DNA from 2 places in the Jeotgalibaca porci genome. Region 1 is predicted to be linked to the other one. Evidence: riboswitches for the same ligand, from Rfam matches in the RefSeq annotation. Region 1 holds a riboswitch; the other holds the start of a gene.
What was found. A riboswitch is a leader RNA that binds a small molecule or an ion and turns the genes downstream of it on or off. The one in region 1 is predicted to bind cobalamin.

Region 1 (6,928 bases):
ATTCTTTCCCAGAAATCGTTCCTTTCGGCAATCCTAATTCTTCTGTGTACAGTCTTGCAGCGCGAACCGGACTCGCTAAATCACTGAACGAAGCGTCTCCTTCCAACAGCATAAACCCAAACTCTCCACCGAATAAATTCTTACCTTTTATTAACTCTTTGTTGATAATAACCGCTCCGCCGATACCAGAGCCAATAACAATAAACAATGCGTTATCAACATCTCGCGCCGCACCGTAGGCCACTTCGGCAAGCGCTGCACAATTGGCATCATTCTCGATTGAAACAGGTACTCCTAGTAATTCACTTAATTCCGTTTGAATAGGAATGTTATGAATGTATGGAACAGCACTGAAGCCGTTAATAACACCCGCTTCTGAATCTACTGCACCCGGGCAAGAAAATGCCGCCCCACTGAATTTTTCTGTTGTTTTTTCTTGTAAAGCGTTAAATATTCGGCTTAATTCCACCTTCATTTGTTCCCAATTATCAGGTGTTTGAAATTTATCTTGTTGCTCGATTTGGTCGTCCGACCAAATGCCATATTTAACTGCTGTTCCACCAATGTCAAATACTGCTAATGCCATTTTTCCACCTTCACTTTATTCATTATTGTAATCGGATACATTCTCCTACAAATTAGTATACTATTTATACCGTCCGAAAAATACTGTCATTCTTAACAATTCTTGTCACTTACCGCTCATAATGCCTTATATAAAAAACCGCTCACTCAAAACGAAAATCCCGTTTTGAGTGAGCGGTTTGTCGCATATTATTCAGTTAAAAATCGTAATCGTCATCATCCATCGCTTCAACATTCCCCATCAAGTAACCCGAACCGACTTGTGAGAAGAAGTCATGATTAGTTGTATCTGTTGATAAGCCATTCATGACAATGGGATTGACCTGTTCTGCACTGGCATCTGGGAAAAATGGTTCAAATCCCAAATTTTGCAAAGCTTTATTCGCATTGTATTTTACAAACGTTTTGACCTCATTTGTCCAGCCGATTTGATCATACACTTCTTCCGTATACAACAATTCGTTTTCCATTAAGTCATAAAGCAGTTCATACATCCAATCGCGGATTTCAGCTTGCTCATCTTCATCTAATTGGTTATAGCCCAATTGGAATTTATAACCCAGGTACGTTCCATGAACCGATTCATCGCGGATGATTAATTTAATAATTTCTGCAACGTTTGGTAGTAGGTTATTACCTAAATACCATAACGGCGTATAAAATCCACTGTAAAATAAGAATGATTCCAGAAAGACACTGGCGATTTTCTTTTGCAACGGCGTGCCATTTTGATAAATGTCATTGATTCGTTTCGCCTTATATTGCAACGTTTCATTTGAATTGGTCCATTCGAAAATTTCTTCGATTTTGCGGTTGTTATTTAATGAAATAAAAATCGTACTATAACTTTTCGCATGAACAGACTCCATAAATAAGATATTATTTAGGACCGCTTCTTCATGCTGTGTCCGGACTGCATCCCGCATGACATTCGCGCCTTCTTCTGATTGCAAGGTATCCAAAAGCGTTAAGCCCCCAAATGCTTTGTTCACAACATCGCGCTCTTCATCGGTTAAGCTGCGCCAGTCATCCAAATCATTCGAGACAGGTATACGTGTATCCAACCAAAATTGGGACGTTAACTTTTCCCATGTATGCTTATCTAATTCATCTTCTAATTTATTCCAATCAATTGCTACATAACTCATTTTATCTTCCTCCTAAACCATACAACTTTCACATGAATTCGCGCCAATTATTTCACCATCATCGGTATAGGTGCGTACATAGTACAAGGATTTAATCCCTTTTGAAAAGGCATAATTACGTAGTCGATTTAAGTCGCGTGTTGTCATGGCAGCTGGTTTGCCTATTTTCCACTCATAAAGACCTTCAGGAATTTGTGAGCGCATAAATAACGTTAAGCTCATACCTTGATCAATATGCGGTTGTGCCGCAGCGTATACATCAATGATTTGACGTTGATCCATATCAAATGCTGAGGTGTAATACGGCATTGTCTCATTTGACAAATAAGGCGCTGGATAGAAAATAGCCCCTACTGTCTTTTCTTGACGGTGCTCAATTCGTTGTGTGATTGGATGCAAGGACGCACTCGTTTCATTGATATAAGAAATCGATCCGTTTGGGGCAATTGCTAGGCGATTACGATGGTAAAGACCATGTGTTTGAATCGCTTGCTTCAATTCTTCCCAATCAGCTCGAGAAGGAATTCCAACATTTTTGAAAATAGCTGCAACCTTTTCTGATTGGAAGGCGAATTCATTTTCTAAATAAGCATCAAAGTAACTGCCGTCCGCATATTTTGATTTTTCAAAATTATGGAACGCCTGTCCTTTTTCTTTGGCTATTTTATTACTTGCTAATAGCGAATAATAATTTAAGGATCTAAAATATGCATCCGTAAATTCCAGTGATTCCGGTGTTCCGTATGCCATTTGATTACGCGCAAATGCGGTATGAAGACCCATCGCTCCTAGTCCGATTGTATGGTACAAATCGTTCCCTTTTTTAATCGTTGGGACTTCATTGATTGCCGTATGCTCCGTCACTGTTGTTAGCGCACGGACCGCCACTTCAATCGATTTCCCAAAATTAGGAGACGTCAAGATGTTGGGAATATTCGTTGAACCGAGATTACAACTAATATCCGTACCCGTTACGTTGTAAGACAAATCATCATTTAGGATGGACGGCTCTTGCGGTTGAAAAATCTCACTACACAAGTTACTCATAATCACTTTGCCTGCAACAGGATTCGCACGATTTACCGTATCAATATTGATAATATACGGATAACCGGATTCTTGTTGTAAACGAGAAATCTCTTGCTCAAGCTCACGTGCATTAATTTTCGTTTTGCTGATAGCATCGTTTGCGACCATTTCATCGTACTTTTCAGTAATGTCGATATAGGAGAAGGGCTTACCATAAGCGCGCTCGACATCATACGGACTGAATAAATACATTGGGCGGTTTGTTTTCAATAATTCATAGTACTTATCCGGCACGACAAGGCCAAGAGACAACGTTTTTACACGGATTTTTTCATCCGCATTTTCCTTCTTAGTCGATAAAAACGCGTAAATATCCGGGTGGAAAACGTTCAGATAAACAGCTCCTGCTCCGTTACGTTGCCCTAATTGGTTACTGTAACTGAAACTGTCTTCCAAAAGTTTCATGACCGGTACAACACCGGATGAAGCATTCTCAATCTTCTTAATCGGTGCTCCGGCTTCACGCAGGTTGGATAGGTTTACTCCCACCCCGCCACCTTTACGAGACAATTGCAAGGACGAGTTTATCCCGCGTCCGATTGACAACATCGAATCATCTAAATCAATCAAGAAACAGGACACCAGTTCTCCACGCCGTTTTTTTCCTGCATTTAAGAAAGTAGGCGTTGCTGGTTGGTAACGTTGCGTAATCATTTCTTCCGCAATATCGCGGGCCAGCTGCTCATCACCATTTGCCAAAAATAGTGCGTTGAACACGACACGATCTTCATAGCGTTCCAAATATTTCGCGCCATCGTTCGTTTTCAACGCATATTGGGTATAAAATTTATAAGCTGCCATAAAGCTCTTAAAGCGGAACTTGTGCGCGTACACTTTTTGGAATATCTCTTTTATAAATGCATCGGAATAATTCTCAAGCATTTCTCCGTCGATATAGTCTTCACGAACTAAGTACCCCAACTTTTCTTCTAAGGTATAGAAGAAGACCGTATTCATATTAATTTCTTCCAAAAAATAAGCACGAACGGCTTCCTTATCTTTGTGTAAAGGAATCATTCCATCCACAGGAATATTCACTTCGTTATTTAAATTAAAGTAACTGACTCGTTTCGTTTTCTGACTCATTCTATCCAACTCACTTTCTAATTTCTGAACGTCATAATCGCTACCTTGAAACTCGAATTCATGCAGTACGGGTAACCCATATTGTTGCTCCAAATCATGAACCGTAAAGCAATATAAATCAGCAAAATTGCGGTTCCCACCACCAAATAACCCCAAACACAACCGGGCATTTTCTCCGGTTTCTAAAAAATCATTCACCGGTTCCGTAACCTCTGAAACATAGGTTGGAACGACTAATATGAAAGGTTCATCCATTTTAATAAACGGATTCGTTACGGTGATTTCAACACTTTCGATATGTGGCAACTTCGCAATAAAACGTCTGGTTTGTCCTGTAACTGAGAAATAAGCTAATTTCGGCATTTAAATTACCAACGCATCCAACTTCTGTGGTTGGTAACCCGTAAACGGTTCTTCTCCTTCAATCACAATGACAGGCAAAGTTTGGAAACCGAGTGCTTTAACTTCTTCTGCCCAATCCGGGTTTTCAGAAATATTCTTTTCGAAATAAGAGACCTTACTTTTATCGAGATATTTTTTAGTAAACATACATTGACCGCACCCAGGCTTGCTATAAATCGTTACTTTCTTTTCCATTTTTTTCGCTCCTTTATATTTTTGGATACAAAAAAACCGTTCATGTGGAATGAACGGCAAAAAACGATAGAATTCCCTATTTAGAGAGCCCACCGTTTCATCTTTTTCATCCCCGAAAAATAGAAACTACAATAAAAGGCAGGTCTCCTGGCTCATGTATCATCCTACTTTAGCCCTTCCCATGTTTTCTTCTAAAAAGAAAACACAGTGGTTTGCTATTTCGTCCACACTAACAGTTGCGGGGGCAGCTCCAGCTTTTCACTGGATTCCCTATTAAGGCATTAAATGCCACTTTTTATCGCGGTACTATATTTTGTATTTTAAATTTTAAATGTAGGTATATGCATACTACATGTAGAATAGTAACACAGGTTCTCAAACTAGCCAAGCTTATTAACTAACTTATTTTTTATAGGTTGAAGTATAAATTTTCTTTACAATAAAAGATGTCACTACGCTGGTAACGACCACTGCCGTCAAAATTTGTCCCATTGCATTTGCAACGTACGGTTGTAAAACAGGAAACGCTGCTGCTAAGGCTGCGGGCGTTGAAACCGACACTCCTGCAACAGATAACATGCCCACTGCTGCAATTCCATCTTGTTTCAATATGCGCTTATCAACAAAGTAAATAGGAAGCATTGCGATGTAATAAATAACAACTAAGAGGAGACCTAAAATACCAGCTTTGGCAACTTCCAAGAAGTTGATCCCTTGTCCGATATTCCAACCAAGAATTGGCAACAACACACTTACACCCGGAGCAAATAATGTTGCAAATTTCTTATCTAAGTTTCCAAGCAACATCCCAACTGCGATCGGAATTAATGAGGAAAGAACAGGCATCCAATCCAATTCCGCACCAGCTGCCGATGCCAGACTATACGTCAACATTGGAACAACCGGAATACTAAACAAACCAATTAGACCCATTGCTGCAGCATCTTCTTTTTTACCATATTCATTTACTAGCGACAAGTAAACAGCGGGGTTTAAGCTTGCGATCCCAACGACCATTGCCATTGTACTCAAGCCGAACAGCCCATCTGTTCCAAGTGCCTTAATTAATACAAACCCAAGGGCAACACTGATAATCAGTTTTACAACGAGGAGAACGCCTTGACGTTTCAAAATATTTACAAGTTTTTTTAAATCGATTCCGGTACCCGAATAGAAACACAAGGCTCCAAGAATAAAGTTCATATAATCACCGGAAAACAGAGCTTCAGTTAACCCGCCAATATGCACCATTTCTGGCCAAATAGTATAAAGAAGTGCACTAAGTAATAATGGAACCAAGAACAAGCCTGCTGGTAATTTGCTTACTTTATCAAACATTTCTTAACCCCTTTTTTATTTATTTTATTAGCTGACCATAGCATATCCAACGCTAGAAAAATAGTAATTTGGTAAAGCAAACAAACAGTTGCTACAAAGCGCAAAAATACTTTGGATTCGGCTCTGTTTCTGACAATAAAAAGAAGAAATGAGATTTGCCCCCATTTCTTCTTTTTTCCCTACCGCATATGTTTAATTGCTGCCCGCTCAATATGTAATGCTTCACGGTATTGCACCATAAAATCATTAAAGCTGGCAACACCCGTTGGATCTGGAGCTAATGTTGACCCTTTATTTCCTGCAAATACTTTTGTATCTAAGTATTTCTCCAACGATTCCCCGGATTCTTTATTTACTAAGTAAGCAGCCAATAGAGCCATACCCCATGGACCGCCCTCACCTGCTGTCTCCATAAGTGAGACAGACACTTCCATCGCATCAGCCATGATTTGTTGGCCGACACGTTCCGTTTTAAAGAAGCCACCATGACCTAATAAATTATCTAGTTTCACTTTTTCTTCTTTTGTTAAAATATCCATCCCGATTTTAAGAGTTCCAAGTGCAGAATAGATTTGTGTGCGCATAAAGTTCGCTAAAGTTAAGCGGCTGTCCGGCATTCTCACAAATAGTGGACGGCCTTCTTCAAAGCCTGTAATAGGCTCGCCCGAGAAGTAGTTGATATTCATCAATCCGCCTAAATCAGCATCTGCTTCCATCGCTTTTTCGAATAATGTCGTATACAAATGTCCCATATCAACATCAGCACCAATCGCACGCGCTGTTTCAGCAAACAAACCAGCCCACGCATTAATATCTGACGTAAAGTTATTACAGTGAACCATCGCAACTGGTTTCCCTGTAGGTGTTGTAACCATGTCGATTTCCATATGGACTTTTTCAAGTTCTTTTTCTAACACAACCATCGCAAAATCAGACGTTCCAGCTGATACGTTACCTGTTCGTTCAGCGACACTGTTCGTTGCGACCATTCCTGTTCCGGCATCCCCTTCAGGCGGTGCGATTGGAATACCTGCTTGAAGCGTTCCAGTTGGATCCAATAATAAGGCTCCCGCTTCAGTCAACGT
Region 2 (6,928 bases), 850 kb from region 1:
TTCAAATTCTTCCCAGTAACCTTGATTAATCCGGGAATAGGTTTGCACGTTCGTCTCGCTTACTTCAACAGAGAGTTCTGCCATTAAAGTAGAGATGGCAAAATGTTCAGCTGCTTTGAAATCAAGCAGCGTATCGTCAATATCGAATAGTAGTGTCGTATAGGGCATAAGGGTCTCCTTTAATGTTTGTTAGTAAGATTTTCACGCTTTCATGCCGAAATGTCAACCAGCGTCTCTTTCATTTTCGTACGCTTTCGTGTAGGATAAAAAATGAGAATAAAGGAGGAATGACAATGGCAAAAGTAGAAAGTTTTGAATTAGACCATACAATTGTAAAAGCACCCTATGTCCGTATTGCCGGAACTGAAACAAATGAAGGGGCAACAATCCAAAAAATTGATTTGCGCTTCTTACAACCTAATAAAGATACGTTCCCAACAGGAGCGGTCCATACTCTGGAGCATTTGTTAGCGACTTATATGCGTGATTATCTACCCGGAATCATCGATATTTCACCAATGGGATGCCGGACAGGTTTTTATTGCATCAAATGGAATGAATCAACGGCAGAAGAAATTGCAGTTGCTTTGGAAAAAACGTTGGAAAAAGTTCTGGAAACAGAAGTGATTCCAGCCGTAACAGCGAAAGAGTGCGGGAACTACCGTGACCACAGTCTGTTCTCTGCAAAAGAATACGCACGTGAAGTATTAGAAAATGGTATCAGCCGCGATCCATTCGAGCGTGTTTTACCAGCAAAATAGTATGAAAGAGAGACTGAGTTTTTTCTCAGTCTCTTTGTGTATGTGCGAACTTTACTTCCTTTTAACCCAAGCATATATAAAAGTCCCCACCGCAGACCCAGTCGTATCCAGGAGCACGTCCCAAGCGCTTGGTCCCCGATTTGGGACATAAGCCTGGTGTAGTTCATCGCTGACTGCGTATAAGCAGCAAATAACGATGGTTACTAATACGTGTTTCTTATCGATTTGTAGCGATTTGGAAAGCGCGTGCGCAACCAAAAGTCCGAGTATAAAATAGACGGTGAAGTGCGCACCTTTTCGAATAATAAAGTGCAAGGTATCTGCCTCTAGAGAAACAGCAGGAAAAAGCGCATGCCACATTTGTAAAAGTGATTCAACAATCGAGCCGCTTAGAGCACCGGAATCCGAACCGGGTTGTGCTGAAAAAGAAAAAATTAATCCCATCCAAGCTACAACGCCTCCCCACGTAAACCATTTGTTTTTCAGTGCCATATCGGCCCTCCTTTTTTAGAATAAGTATATCATGTTATAATAAGGGAAAAGGGTGAGAAGTGAAATGATTGCATACAGAGAAGCTACGACGCTAAATGATATACAGGCTTTTATCACCGCGAATAAATTTTCATTTGTTTATATTTCGCGGCAAGATTGTGGCGTCTGTCACGCTGTTCTTCCCCAAGTCAGAGACATGCTGACTGCCTACCCGGAAGTACATTTAATAAAAGTGGATGCCGACAAGATTCCAGCCGTTGCCGGTGCTTTCAGTGTCTTCACTGTCCCGGCCTTACTTCTTTTTGTCGAAGGCAAGGAAATGGTGCGGAAAGCGCGTTTTGTCGTCATGAATGAACTGGAACAGCAAATAGCACAACTTGTTGAGAACTATTAACCCAGGAGGATGTATGAGAAATAAATATTTAATCGCCAAAACATTTAAGAAAAAAGGAAGTGCAGCAATTAATCTGGAATATGCGTCAGATTTTTTAAGTTATATTCCGCAATTGGAAGATCGATTCAAGCGTTCCGCTGAATTTTTAATTATCAGTTGTGAAGAAGGACTGACTTTAGATGAAGGTTGGCCGGAGTACGCCCCGGTCCAAATCGAAACAACTAAAGAAGCATTTGAAAATACAACCCTAGAAAAAGCAAGTCGCTAAGGCGCTACTTGCTAAATGCGTGTGTCTTGGATACAATTAGTACAGATTAAACCCAAATACAAAGACTCCACGGATATGGAAGTTGGTGAAATTCCAACACGGTCCCGCCACTGTAAGAGCATCTCTGATGCTCAAGTCAGATCTTTATCCTTGGATGCTCATACGCACGCATACTATTTCGAGGTAAAATGGTATTGTATTTTTTGGTCTATGTGTCAGGGCGCATAGGCTTTTTTTCTTGCCTATGAACAAAAAAGGAGTGGAAAGAATGAAAAAATGGTTTTTATTGTTATTTGCAGGTGCGACGCTAACAGCTTGTGGGACGACAACAGAGACGGATACAGTCGAAAGTACAGATACGATTGAAGTAACTTTAAATGTCACAGTCGAAGGCGAACTGATTGAAGAGGGATCTATTACAACGGAAGTAGATCCGGATGAATTCTTGTTGGAAATCATGCAACGTGAATTTGACGTTGAGGACGAGAATAAATTCATTACATCTATTAACGGACATGAGCAGGATGTTGCAAACAATGAATACTGGTTATTTGATTTAAACGGTGAAATGGCGCCAGTAGGAGCTCATGAACTGAAATTGTCTGATGGAGATGTTGTGGACTTTAACTTGGCAGGACTTGAGTAATTATGTCCACAAAACGATTTGATGCCAAGCATATTGCATTGCTGTCAATTCTTGTTGCTTTGAATTATGTCGGACGTGTCGTATTTCAATTTTTGCCCAATGTTCAACCAATGACGGCTATCTTATTGATACTGACACTCTACTTGGGTGTGTGGGACGGCCTCATTGTGGCTACGCTCTCTTTGATTTTATCAAATATGATTTTAGGGATGGGACCCTGGACATTTGCGCAGCTCTTTAGTTACGCGGTTATTATTTTGTTCACCGGCTTCATTTTACGTCCCATTCATAGTAGAAGGACGAAGTGGATCTTTGTTATATTTGCTTTATTATCCGGTTTTTTCTATGGATTTGTTATCTCCTTAGTCTCGTATCGGACATATGGCATGACAAATTTTTGGGTCTACTATTCAGTGGGATTGCCGTTTGATTTCGCTCACGCACTGGGGAACGCCGGCTTTTATATCATTTTGGAGCCGATTTTACGACCTCTATTTGAAAAGTTATTAAAAGAAAGAACGCCAAACAAAAAAGAAGCGGGGATTTAATACATCCGCGCTTCTTTTTGTTTGTAATTAAATTGTATAGTTATCGAAGTAACCTTGGATATAGATAAATGGTGTTCCTTTATCTCCACTACCTGATGTTAAGTCAGCTAATGATCCGATTAAATCTGTCAATTGACGTGGTGTTGTACCTTGGGACTCCATTGCGCCAACTAAATCTGTTTCTTTGTTTTTAATGAACTCAGAAATAGCAGAGCGTAATTCTTCACCTTGTAACTCAGCAAAGTTGTTATCAGCCAGGTATTTCAATTTGATTTCGCTTGGAACACCGTCAAGTCCTGGTGTATAAGCAGGTGAAACAACTGGATCAGCCAGTTCCCAAATTTTTCCAACAGGATCTTTGAACGCGCCATCGCCATAAACCATGACTTCAACTGTTTTACCAGTTGCTTCTTTGATACGGTTTTGGATATTATCAACGATTGGTTGTGCGTTACGTGGGAATAGTTTAACACTGTCGTCGGTTGCTTTGTTTGCACCTAGCAAACCGTAAGATTCGTTAAAACCACTGCCGTTGACAGATTCAACAAGGATGTTATCCAAACTGAATACTTTCTCAGCGCCATTTTCTTTCAATTGTTTTTTCGTTCTGAAACGTGAATGGATGTCACAGTTTAAAACACTCTTTGTGTAATCTAGAATAGATTTTGCAGTGTTTGAGAAGATAACTTCACATTCAATTCCATGTTCTTCTACGATTGATTTATAGTAATCAATGTAGTCAATTCCAGTAAAGGTATGTTTTTGATATCCGAAATGTTGACGGAATTCCGCTTCAGACAACGTATCTGTCCATGGATTCACGCCTTTTTCATCAAGCGATTCTAAATCTACTAAATGATTACCAACCTCATCAGCAGGGTAGCTTAGCATCAGCACGATTTTTTTTGCACCTTTTGCGATACCGTGTAGACATGTTGAAAAACGGTTACGGCTTAAAATCGGGAAAATAACGCCGATTGTGTCGTCCCCAAATTTTGCAGCAATATCTGTTGCGATGTCATCGATAGATGCATAATTTCCTTGAGCGCGTGCTACGATTGATTCTGTTACAGAAACGATATCACGGTCATTAATTTCAAACCCTTCAACCTTTGCTGCATTCAGTACAGTGTCGACAACGATTTGTTCTAAGTCATCGCCTTTATTAATAATTGGACCACGAAGACCTCTAACGACAGTTCCTACTACTCTCTCCACTTAAATCTCTCCCTAAATATTCAGTCAATCCTTATTCTACTACAAATAATTAGATTTAGAGCTGAAAATTATTAACTAATGGTAGTACTGGACAATTATATGCTTATTGAATGATTTTTACAATATTTTTTTTGAAAGTCTGTAAATACTTCTTTTCAAGCGTAATAAAGAAGGGGCTGGGAAAAAACTCCCAGCCCCTCTACTATTAACGAATAATTGTGGCGTAAACGTGCTTAAAAAGGCAGATCCGATAGCCACTTTGTCATGGTTGTTGCTGCTTTAGCAGCTTACAAAAATGATACACTTGGGCTTCAGCCCACTGTGCTCCTGAAATAATGCGCGGATGATCTTCACCCATCCTGTGCTTATTCGCTCCAGTGATTCGGATCTAAACGCCTTTTTTCCCACTCTCTTCTTTTTGCTAAATTGCTCTTTCTAAATTTTGAAGTAACGTAAACAATCTGACGCGGAAAAATTGTAGTAACGGACCCATTAAGAAGGCCGTTACAAGCGTCATGACACCAACTTGCGCTCCTAATAAGAAGCCAATACCTACTGCTGTAAAATCCAGTACGACACGCGCATATTGGAAACGTATTTTTCCTTTTCCAAGTGTTTCTGCTACGAGAGGCAAAGCATCATAGGGAGAAACTCCCAAGTTTGCAACAATATTCATCGCGGCACCAATTGCCAAAATAACCATTCCTAAAGCAGCAAACGTAGTTTTTAGCCAAAGCGATTCAGCCGAGCCGAAAGTATCGGTAAAAATATTTACAAAAATGTCAGAGATATTTCCTACAAACAGAAGGTTTAAGAGAGAACCTAAACCAATGAGACGTCTGTCGACGAATAAAATGAAGATAGTGGCAACTATATTCGTAAACATACTTGTCAGACCATAGCGATAGCCTGTAGCAGCGGTAAACCCTAGATTGATAGTAGTGAAGGGATCGGTTCCCAATGCGGCAATGCGTACAAAGCCTACTGCAAATCCAATTAAAATAATTCCTAATACGGTATAAATCAGTCGAATTGTTAAGTTTTTATTCATGATTTCCTCCTATTTCAATTCAGCTAATATTATATATAAAATGTTCGGAAATAACCATCTTTAATTATCTGAAAATTGTAGTAAAATGAATCCGCAGACTAAAAATAAAATAAATCCAGCTTGGAGAATGATAAATGACAGACATGACCGTAGGAAAGCCACTGACGCTCCTCGTAAAGTTCACTATCCCTTTAATTATAGGGAATTTATTTCAGCAGCTGTATAGTTTAATCGACACCATCATTGTAGGAAGGGCATTAGGGTTGAGTTCGTTAGGTGCGATTGGTGCCGTCGCGAGCTTAACATTCTTCTTACAAGGCTTTCTTCAAGGTATCGCATCCGGGCTTTCTTTGGTTTTGGCCCAGCGACTCGGTACGAAGGATGCGTCGCGGATTCGTAGTAGCTTCATCGCAAGTCTTTATCTTTCTTTATTTTTCATTTTATTGATTAGCATTTTAGGGCTTTTATTTTCCGATTATTTATTAGGAATGATGCAAATACCGGTGGCGTTATATCCGGAGAGCAAAACATATTTTATTTTTTCAATCATTGGTTTAGCAGGAATGATGGTTTTTCACGTCATGATTAACTCGTTACGTTCATTAGGAAGTACACGCCAACTTTTGTACTACATGATTCTTTCACAAGTACTCAATATTCTTTTCGATGTTCTTTTTGTTATTTTGATACCTTTGGGTGTGGCGGGGGTTGCATTGGCAATGGCTTTATCGCAAGCATTGGTAGGTATCATTTGTTATTTTTATTTATCACGCAAAATTAGTTACTTCCGAATTAAAAAAGAAGATCTATTGTTTGAATTCAGAGAAATTAACTTGCATACGAAGCTGAGCCTTCCGATTGGTGTACAGTCTGCCATTATAACGTTGGGGTCTATTATCTTGCAGTTAAAGGTGAATACATTGGGATCTTCGCCCGTCGAAGCACATGCGATCGGTCAAAGAATTGAAGCCATGATAGTTATGCCACTCATCTCTTTTGGTGTTGCAATGGCTACTTTTACTGCACAAAACGCAGGAGCAGGACTCATGGAACGCGTGTGGAAAGGTATCCGAGGCAGTTTGGCGATTTCGTTAAGCTATAGCTTGCTTATTGGTGTGTTGTTATTTTTTTATGGCACAACATTGTCTCGGATATTGTTCGGAGCTGAAAATCCAGAGACACTGCTTTTTATTGAACGTTATTTACGCTTTACCACGCCTTTTTATATGGTGCTTTCTATTCTGTTTGTTATTCGTTACACGTTGCATGGACTGGGTAAAGCAGTTGCGCCAACCTTGGCAGGGCTCATGGAAATGACTATGCGCGTCATTATTCCCATTACTTTCACGGGTATTTGGGGCTTCTCGGGTATCGTTATGAGCCATCCGCTTGCCTGGATTGGCTCGACCGTCATTTTAGTGTATGCGCTGTTCCTTGTGAAGAATAACGATGTGAGTACGCGAATTAAACGCTTCATGACTGGATGAAATGTAAACGGAATTTTGTAGTTCTGGCTTATTTCGAGTATAATAAGAGAAAAATGTTTGGGG

Region 2: linked by a shared signal. The riboswitch ahead of G7058_RS05140 (DUF4430 domain-containing protein) and the one ahead of G7058_RS09480 (glutaredoxin domain-containing protein) in region 1 are both predicted to bind cobalamin.

What each region holds. Positions count from the first base shown of each region.
Region 1 is NZ_CP049889.1:1,860,312-1,867,239, reverse strand. It holds gene G7058_RS09495 (ROK family protein) at 1-586, opposite strand, end outside; gene nrdF (class 1b ribonucleoside-diphosphate reductase subunit beta) at 783-1,733, opposite strand; gene nrdE (class 1b ribonucleoside-diphosphate reductase subunit alpha) at 1,746-4,271, opposite strand; gene G7058_RS09480 (glutaredoxin domain-containing protein) at 4,272-4,505, opposite strand; cobalamin riboswitch at 4,626-4,816, opposite strand; gene G7058_RS09475 (2-keto-3-deoxygluconate permease) at 4,908-5,843, opposite strand; gene G7058_RS09470 (xylulokinase) at 6,023-6,928, opposite strand, start outside.
Region 2 is NZ_CP049889.1:1,007,283-1,014,210, reverse strand. It holds gene G7058_RS05165 (YjjG family noncanonical pyrimidine nucleotidase) at 1-168, opposite strand, end outside; gene G7058_RS05160 (S-ribosylhomocysteine lyase) at 294-761, shown strand; gene G7058_RS05155 (VanZ family protein) at 813-1,253, opposite strand; gene G7058_RS05150 (thioredoxin family protein) at 1,318-1,647, shown strand; gene G7058_RS05145 (DUF6718 family protein) at 1,661-1,915, shown strand; adenosylcobalamin (AdoCbl) riboswitch at 1,966-2,116, shown strand; gene G7058_RS05140 (DUF4430 domain-containing protein) at 2,184-2,561, shown strand; gene G7058_RS05135 (ECF transporter S component) at 2,564-3,109, shown strand; gene G7058_RS05130 (coenzyme F420-0:L-glutamate ligase) at 3,137-4,327, opposite strand; gene G7058_RS05125 (YczE/YyaS/YitT family protein) at 4,749-5,378, opposite strand; gene G7058_RS05120 (MATE family efflux transporter) at 5,513-6,865, shown strand.